Regions from separate parts of the Vallitalea longa genome, predicted to be linked through region 1. Evidence: riboswitches for the same ligand, from Rfam matches in the RefSeq annotation. Region 1 holds a riboswitch; the other holds the start of a gene.
The links. A riboswitch is a leader RNA that binds a small molecule or an ion and turns the genes downstream of it on or off. The one in region 1 is predicted to bind glycine.
Positions count from the first base shown of each region.

Region 1 (5,023 bases):
CTCCCTATGCAGTAAAACATTATAAAGAAGCTCAGAGGATGTATCATTTATGCGATAGATTAGATGAAAATGGTGAGTTATGTAAAGAAGAATTAGTAAGAGAAGCAGAAGATAATATGTTACTGTATGCTGAACATACTTGGGGACATTCTTCTACAATTACTAATCCTTATGATACTATGGTTCAGAATTTAGACATCAGAAATATAAGTTATGCATCTAAAGCCCATGAAGCTTCAGCCAAAAATCTTAATCAGATTATGCATAAAAAAGGTGATAAACTTCGTTATTATGATTTGAACGGTAAGGTTAAAGCAATTAATCCATCCAATAGAAAATGTAGAAGTGTTGTAGAATTCTACATAGAAGTATGGAAATATGAAGGAGTAAAAGTTATCTGTGAATCAACCAGTCAGGAAATGGAAGCTCAGATATCTTCACATCCAAGAGGTGTTTTAATCAGTTTTGTAGATAATTTTGAAGCTAATGAAGTAAAAATCTATAGCTATGAAGAAGTACTTCAGAAAAAAGAAGTAGTCAATACAAGAGTAGCGTATGTTGGAGCAGAAAGAGTAAAAGATATCGTTAATGATTATGACACAGTAAGCTATAAGTTACCTAATGAGATAGAAAATGATTATTTCAAGATATCTTATGAAATAGGTAAAGGAGTAACTTCTTTTTATAACAAGATTGAGCAAATAGAAATGTTAAAAGAAGGAGACAGTGCATTCTTTACTCCTATCTATGAGAAAACGCCAGTTAAAATAGATGTATATGAAGATAGAAGACTTTTAGGTAGAAACATAAGAGGATTGAATGCTGAAAAATATATTGGAAAATTAATTGATATCAAAATTATTGATAATGGTGCAGTTTTCACCACAATTGAACTTGTTTATGAATTAGAAGGTACTTATTTTAGTTCAGTGGTTATTAAACTATATAATACATTACCTAAATTAGACTTTAAATATAAAATAGCTAAAACATTATCTACTGATATTGAAAGTATTTACCTTCCACTAACATTAAATAATCATAATGCCACAATGTATATTGATAAGAGTGATGCTATTATGAGACCGGGTATTGATCAGATACCAGGTACATGTATGGAATATTATCTTGTAGATAATGGATTAATATATGAATCTGAAGATAATATTATTTTGATTCAAACTAAAGACACACCTCTTATCTATATGGGAGAATTAAAACATCATCCAATAGTTCTTTGTGATAATAAGGAAGAGAACAATAAAAGAGATGTGTACTCATGGATTATGAATAATACATGGGAGACAAATTTTAAAATGGACTTATCAGGGATAACAGAATATTGTTACACTCTTTATCTTATTGAAACAAGTAATTCTCAAGAAAGCTTTAATAGAATGAAAGATGAAAGTTATGGAATAATCACTTTTATGATTAATGATTAAATGGTTAATATGTTTTTATTAATATTTCTAAATATATTTAGCAAAAACACTTGAAATATTTTAGATAATACATTAATATGAAACTATAAAATAATGAGTAGCAATTTAACCCATTATTATGTATATTAGTATATATTAACATAGTATAATTGAATATCTGGTCCTATATGAAAATTACGAGAGAGGCCATTATGAGGCGCCGAAGAAGCAACATAGAAATTAGCCATATTTCTATAGAATCTTTCAGGCAAAAGGATCGTAATTGGATAGGAATTCTGGAAAGCTTTTATAGCACCGAAGGAGCAATATCTATTATGATAGAATCTCTCAGGTAAATATACAGGATAAGACGGCATAATATTAAAGTGCTTTCTTATCCTTTTATTATATAAGGAAAGTTGTTTCTTGCTTTCCTTCCAGTCTAGGGAATTGTGTTAAATAATAAATTGGATATTAGAGACATGATTTCCTAGACTTATTATTATGTGTCTATATACTAATATAGCTTTGATTAAAAAAGGGAGGTTTACACATGGAACAAATTAAAAGAACAGCCTTATATGATATTCATAAGAAATATAATGGCAATATGGTAGATTTTGCTGGTTTTGAACTTCCATTATATTATGAGAACATTCTAGATGAACATAAAGCTGTTAGAACTAATGCAGGAATGTTTGATGTAAGTCATATGGGTGAAGTAGCAATTAAAGGAGAAGATGCCGAAAAGTACATACAAAATTTAGTTACCAACAATATAGAAGTAATTTCTGAGTATGGTGTCATGTATACACTTATGTGTTATGAAGATGGCGGTGTTGTCGATGATTTGTTAGTGTATAAATACAACAGTAAAGATTATTTACTTGTTATTAATGCAAGTAATATAGAACAAGATTTCAATTGGATGATAGAACAAAAAGGTAATTATGATGTAGATATCAATAATATAAGTGACAATGTAGCAGAAGTAGCATTACAAGGACCAAAGGCCCAAATGATACTTCAGAAATTGACAGAAACTGATCTATCCAATATTAAATTTTTTACATTCGATGACAATGTCATGGTTGATAATAAAAAATGTCTTGTGTCAAGAACTGGTTATACAGGAGAAGATGGTTTTGAAATATATACTTCTCTCGATAATATTGCTGATATATGGGAAGTAATAATGAAGACTGGAAAGGATGAGGGATTAAAACCTGCTGGTCTGGGATCAAGAGATACTCTTAGATTCGAAGTAGCTCTACCACTATATGGTAATGAAATTGATAAGGATATCACGCCTCTTGAAGCTTCTCTAGGCTATTTTGTTAAGCTTGATACTGATTTTGTTGGAAAAGAAGTTTTGGCTAGACAAAAAGAACAAGGTCTATCAAGAAAACTGATTGGTATCGAGTTGATTGGAAAAGGTATCGCAAGACATGGTTACGATATATTATCTAACGAAGGTGAAAAGATAGGATTTATTACAACAGGATATCAATCACCATCAGTTGGCAAATCTGTAGCTCTTGGCATAGTTGATATTGATTACACTAAAATGGGAACAGAAATTAAAGTACAGATCAGAAAAAAACAAGTTTCAGCAAAAGTAGTGAGCAAGAAATTCTATAAAAAGAATTATTCAAAATAAGGTTAAATAACTTGGTTTATTACTAATAAATATGCCTTTAAACACAGGTTGAAAAATTATCATATTATTTGAAAATAATAAATTATAGGAGGAATTACAATGAAAATAATGGAGGAATACTTTTACACAAAAAATCATGAATGGGTTAAGGTTGAAGATGATACAGCTCTAATAGGTGTAACTGATTATGCTCAACATGCTATGGGTCAGATAGTTTATGTTGAACTACCAGAAGTTGATGATGAATTCAACCAAGAAGATGCATTTAGTGTAGTTGAATCTGTAAAAGCAGCTTCGGATATCTATATGCCTGCAAGTGGAAGTGTGCTTGAGGTGAATGAAGATCTAGAAGACGAACCAGAATTGATAAATGAAGATCCATATACTAATTATATTTGTAAAATTAAATTAAGTGATAAAACAGAGATAAATAATCTTATGAATTCAAAAGAATACAGTAGCTTTTGCGATAAGTAATCAATTAAGGGGGTACACCGAATGTTTCCATATTTACCACACACAGATGAAGATATTAACAATATGTTAGATGTTATAGGGCTTCGTAGTATAGATGATCTGTTTAGTGACATTCCAGAAGACATTAGATTAAAAGAATTACTCAAGATCAATAATCCAATGAGTGAATTAGAAGTAAGTAAGTATATGAATAATATCGCTAAGAAAAATAAAAGTACTGATGAATTAGTTTGTTTCCTTGGAGCGGGTGCATACGATCATTATATTCCATCAATTATCAAGCATATAACATCTCGTTCTGAATTCTATACATCTTATACACCATATCAGGCTGAAATTAGTCAAGGTACATTACAAGCTATATTCGAATATCAAAGTATGATATGTGAATTGACAGGTATGGATGTTTCTAATGCTTCGTTATACGATGGTTCTACCGCTACAGCAGAAGGAGCATTTATGGCTTGTGCAAGCACTAGGCGAAATAAAGTAGCTGTATCTAGAACTGTAAGTCCAGGAACAAGAAAAGTACTTGAGACTTATACAAAATACAAAGGAATAGAACTTATTGAAATTGAAGAAAAAGATGGGGTTACAGATGTAGATGATTTAAGGGAAAAAATGAACAAAGAAGTGGCATGTGTAATTATTCAAAATCCCAACTTTTTTGGAATAATAGAAGATGTAAGTAAAGTAGAAAAGATTACACATGAATCGAAAGGATTATTAATGGTAAATGCTGAACCCATATCACTAGCTGTTCTAAAAAGTCCAGGTGAATATGGTGCTGATATAGTAGTGGGTGAAGGTCAGAGCCTAGGAAATCCATTGAACTTTGGAGGACCTTATCTAGGATTTATTTCGTGTACTAAGAAATTAATGAGAAAACTTCCTGGAAGAATAGTAGGAGAAACTGAAGATGTAGATGGAAAAAGAGGATTCGTATTAACCCTTCAAGCTAGAGAACAGCATATTAGACGTGACAAAGCAACTTCCAATATTACATCGAATCAAGGTTTGAATGCACTAACAGCAGCAATTTATCTTAGTGCACTAGGAAAAGAAGGATTGAAAGAAGTAGCTAATCAATGCCTTCAAAAAGCTCATTATGCAGCTGATTCATTATGTAAAACCAATAAATATGAACTTAGATTCAATAAACCATTTTTCATGGAATTTGTAGTGAAAAGCAGTATAGAGCCAGAAAAGGTTAATGAAGAACTTTTACATAAAAATATTTTAGGTGGATATGAAATCGGTAAGGATTATGATAAATACAAAGATGATATATTAGTCTGTGTAACAGAAAAAAGAACAAAAGGGGAAATCGATAATCTAGTAAGCATAATGGAGGGGATAGAATGAATGAGTATGATAAATTAATATTTGAAGTATCAAAAGTTGGTAGAAGAAGTTACAGCCTTCCAGAATGTGATGTTCCAATGAAACCTATAGATGAAAT
Region 1 covers NZ_BRLB01000004.1:156,084-161,106, forward strand. Annotated here, with positions in the region: gene QMG30_RS10100 (glycoside hydrolase family 38 N-terminal domain-containing protein) at 1-1,445, shown strand, start outside; glycine riboswitch at 1,613-1,714, shown strand; glycine riboswitch at 1,715-1,798, shown strand; gene gcvT (glycine cleavage system aminomethyltransferase GcvT) at 1,978-3,084, shown strand; gene gcvH (glycine cleavage system protein GcvH) at 3,184-3,561, shown strand; gene gcvPA (aminomethyl-transferring glycine dehydrogenase subunit GcvPA) at 3,583-4,926, shown strand; gene gcvPB (aminomethyl-transferring glycine dehydrogenase subunit GcvPB) at 4,923-5,023, shown strand, end outside.

Region 2 (5,023 bases), on a different contig from region 1:
GCATCCCAGTTGATAGACCAAGTCATTATACCTCTCAAATCAGGATAACCATCTACCTTTTGAAGCTGATATTGTCCATTAAACGACTGACCTTTAATGATATAATCAAGAGCTTTTTCCATTTCAGTAGTATTAATGTATCCTCCACCTGCCGCATTACTACATGCAGGAAGGCCAATAGCTATCTGGTCTTGTCTTAATGGTGGAAATACACTATCAGGATTGTTGCCTACTGGGAAACCTCTTAATAACATTTCAGCCATAGCTACTTGAAAATCAGCAGTTCCTTGAGTATATGACATACCATCAAGTGCAACCATAGAACCCGAATTATAATGTTGTACATGAATATAATCAAGTTCATTCCTAAGAGCATATATAACTGGTAGATATGCTCCCCAAGATCCGCCATAAGTACTGTAACCACCTTGAACATAAGCTGTCTCAGGAGCCATAGTCAAAACAAAATCATTACCAAAATGATTTCTTATTTCTGTAATAGCATCAATTAGATTAACTACTTTAGCAGTTGTTGGATTAGTAAAATCCGTATCACCTGAATCTAGAGATAGAGAACTACCCTCTAGGTCAATATCAATGCCATCAAATCCATAAGTTTCAATAATATTAATCATAGTTGTTACAAAAGTTTGCTTAGCATTATTATCAGATAGAATAACTGTACCGTTACTTCCTCCTATGGAAATCAGTACTTTAGTTCCCCTCGCCTTCAATTTTTCTATATCTGATATAAACTCTGCATCAGTAGCATTAAACGGTGAAAAAGCCATTGTATATGTATCCCCTACTGGTTCTGCAAATGCTACATTGACTACATTAAAATCCGCAGATACATCTTTTAACCTTATCACTGTTGAACCATTATCAAAATTATGCCAATATCCTACAACAACTCTCTCTAAATCATTAGGTCCCTGACCTGGATCGGGATCTGGACCAGGACCTGGACCTGGATCTGTAGTTGGTAACCAAAGTGCCAAAACATTAGGTGGTTCCCATCCTGCTAGAGAGGTATGAGGTTGCCTGCACTCATAAACAGTACCGTCATAAGTAACTAAATCTCCCGTGTTATAACTAACCCCAACCTGCCATTCATTAATTTCTTGCGCTTGTAAACTAGTAAATGAAATTGTAGTAACAAGTAATACTGCTGTCAAAATCAACGTTAGAAAATGGTGTTTCTTCATGATAAATCATCCTCCTCTTTTTTTTGATTATGTTTATTAAAATGTCTGTATATAAGCCCGTTATGTTATATTGACATGTTTTAATATAAGCATTTTTTAATAGATGATTACCAAAAAACAAAAGGAATATATGTTGGATAAACTAACATAAATAATAAAATATTATTATGATTAATAAGATAATATCTAGATGAGTAAATTTTTTCCAATTTCGTTATATAAATATTATCATAGCATGTATATAAATACTATAAGATAATCTTGTTCTTTCTTGAACAATATTGTCCATCTTATCAACTTCACTTATTTAGATATTATTCCATTTATACATAAGAATAAAAGAGGCTACGCCTTATTAGATTTTGAAGGAAAATGGTAATTTAATTTAATAAAAAAAGGTAGAATAATGTTTTATTTATTAAAACAATCCTACCTAATATAATGATTCTACTGTGATTTATCTATTTTTGTTTATTTCCAGCTTCTTAAAATATTCTTTAGTTTCATAAGTTATGACACCGCTTAATCCAATAATACCAATAAGGTTAGGAATAGCCATTAATCCATTAACAATATCAGCTATTACCCATATCAAATCTAATTTAAGGAATGCACCAACAGCAACCAAACATATGAAAATCAATTTATAAGGCACAATACCTTTTACTCCGAAAAGATATTCTGTACATCTTTCTCCATAATAATTCCATCCTAATATTGTTGTAAAAGCAAAGAAAATAAGTCCAATAGTTAAAATGAATTCTCCTCCTGCTATAGGCAGACCTTGTTCAAATGCCAGATTAGTCATCTCTGCTCCTTCAAACTCAGACTTAAACGCACCTGTCATAACCAAAGATATACCTGTCATTGTACATATTATTATAGTATCAAAGAAAGTACCTGTCATAGAGATTAATCCTTGCTTGACACAAGAGTCAGTTTTGGCAGCAGCCGCTGCTATAGGAGCGGAACCAAGTCCTGATTCATTGGAAAATACTCCTCTTGATATACCGTTTTGTATTGCTTTCTTCACTGTTGCACCCAAAAAGCCACCCATTGCAGCCACAGGCGTAAAAGCACTCTTAATGATTAGTGAAACCGCATCAGGTACCGCCTGTATATTAAATACGATTATTGAAAGAGATGCAACGATGTATAGAACAGCCATAAAAGGAACAACAAATTCACATACACCAGATATGCTTTTGATTCCACCTAGAGTAACAAGAGTTACAAGTATAGTTAATATTACAGCCGTTACTGCTATAGGTACATTAAATGTTAACTTTACAGCAGTAGTTATAGAATTGATCTGTGTAAAAGTACCTATACCGAAAAAAGCAACTCCAATACCGAATATAGCAAACATCTTAGCTAGAAATTTACTCCCGAGTCCTTTTTCTATGTAATACATAGGTCCACCAGACATTTGACCATTTTTATCTACCACTCTGTATTTAACAGCTAATAAAGATTCCGAGTATTTAGTAGCCATACCAAAAAAAGCAGCAATCCACATCCAGAAAAGTGCTCCTGGTCCACCTGCTTTCATTGCAGTGGCGACACCAACAATATTACCAGTACCTATTGTTGCAGCTAAAGCAGTACACAGAGCCGCAAAACTTGAAATATCTCCTTTGGCTTTATTGTCCTTATCCTTTTTAAATAAATATTTTAAAGCAAGAGGCAACTTGAAAATCTGTATAAGTCGTAGTCTAATAGTTAGGTAAATTCCTGTTCCAACTAGTAATATAAGTAATGGTGGTCCCCATACCACATCATCAATTTTTTTAAATATCTCAATCATCGTATCCATCCATATTATCCTCCGTCCATATAATTTATGTCTTGATATAGTAAAATATAGTTGTTTCTTCTATCTTTTTATTTTGCAAACCTATAACCCTTCAATTAATTGTACTAAATAAAAGGTTAGAAAGTTGAGCTAATAAAAAAATAAGCTGTACCATTATGGATCTACCTATTGACTAGTCATAACTTTCAATAACCTATTGAAATTTCTTTAGAATAGATTTCTAAAAATAAATGACTAATAAATAAGTAAATGCATCATAGGACAGCAAAAATAAATAAATATCAAAAAAGTCAAATCATATGATTTGACCTCTGGTTTGTAAATATATTCTATAATGAATATATCCTCTGTCCTTTTACCTGAGAGTTTCACTAATTGTATCAATTAGTTTTCCCCTTCGGTGCTCTTTTAGAGTCTCTCCAGAGGTTCGTCCAAATGCGGTTGATTAACTTCCGCAATCTTCATCCGAACATATTAAATTTTTCGTACTAGTATATTATAACAGTATTTATGAATTTGTAAATAATTAATTTTTAACAATTATTTCATTAACTAACTATTAGTTTTTATATATGTCATTAATATCTGTACACAAACAGCCAATACGAAAGAACATACTGCTGTTACTGGTTTGATGAAAGATCCTTTTATATTAATTGTTTTGCCATTCTTTTCAGCTCTTACTACTAACATTATAATTACCGCATTAATTAGGTTATTTATTATTAAGAAATTAAGTATGTATTCTTTTGGTCCTTTTTCAATCATTCTTGCTGGAATATTAATATTATATAGTATTACTGCATCTATAAAATATATAATTCTCCAAGAAAAACCTGTTATAAGTGCACTAGTAAATCCTATCTCCCTATTTTTCTTAACACTCCATGATACTAAAGCCATAACACTAAGTCCTTCAAGAACTATTGCAAATGCTGGATTAATAACTTTCACAGGATGAGAAATAGGCATAAATAAATTGACTAATTTTATAGTACCCGCTATCAAGCTTGAATAAAAAATTACAGAAACATTGTTGCTCTGCTTATACGCCTTACGCAAAATAACATATCCTATGGGAAACATAATGCATCCACTTATACCAATGGTACTTAAATTCAACAAGTATCCTAGCGTCGCTTCAGCAATACCCCATATTCCTCCAAAAAATAAAGCATAGATTAATGTGCTTTTTGCTCGGCTTTTCATAATTAACACCCTCCAATAATTCATAATATAATACTAATTATAACACTTATATGTATATTATTCAATTTTTCAAATATACTAAATATATTAATTGTTTTGTTTTGAAATTACATTATTTTATTAATTTTAATATTATATATGCTTTTTTTAATAAATAAATCTATCAATACTACAAAAAAATATATACTATACCCATTAATTTTTATACTTATATCGTATACATATTACGTAATATACTATATAATGTAGATTATTATTTAACTCTATTCGGTATGTGAAAGGAATGTATTATTTATGAACAAACTCGATTTTATATATAATAGACATAGTGTGAGAAAATTTACTGATGAAAAAGTTGATATGGAAGATTTAAAGAATATATTGGATGCTTCTACACATTGTCCTTCTGCAAAGAATGTTCAGAATTGGCATTTTGTCATTGTTAAGAATATAGCTAAAATAAAAGAAATGGCAAAAGCTATAGAAAATAAGAACAAACTAATAGCTGATAAATTACAAGATGAACAACAAAAAGTTAGTTTTACTAAATTTGTTAGATTCGCTACTCTTTTTCAGAATGCTCCTGTTGTAATACTTGTATATGCAAGTTCGTATAAACCTAATGGTCTTGATGAATTAAGAGAAGCAAATGTATCGGAACAAGAAATTTACAATTTAATAGATATGTCACCTCAAATGCAAAGTATAGGTGCATTAATTGAAAATCTATCACTAGCTGCTACAGCAATGGGATATGGAACTTGCTGGATGACAAGCGGTAATTATGCGG
Region 2 covers NZ_BRLB01000001.1:898,765-903,787, forward strand. Annotated here, with positions in the region: gene QMG30_RS03835 (glycosyl hydrolase family 18 protein) at 1-1,208, opposite strand, end outside; gene QMG30_RS03840 (alanine/glycine:cation symporter family protein) at 1,666-3,024, opposite strand; glycine riboswitch at 3,362-3,457, opposite strand; gene QMG30_RS03845 (hypothetical protein) at 3,577-4,233, opposite strand; gene QMG30_RS03850 (nitroreductase family protein) at 4,528-5,023, shown strand, end outside.
Region 2: linked by a shared signal. The riboswitch ahead of QMG30_RS03840 (alanine/glycine:cation symporter family protein) and the one ahead of gcvT (glycine cleavage system aminomethyltransferase GcvT) in region 1 are both predicted to bind glycine.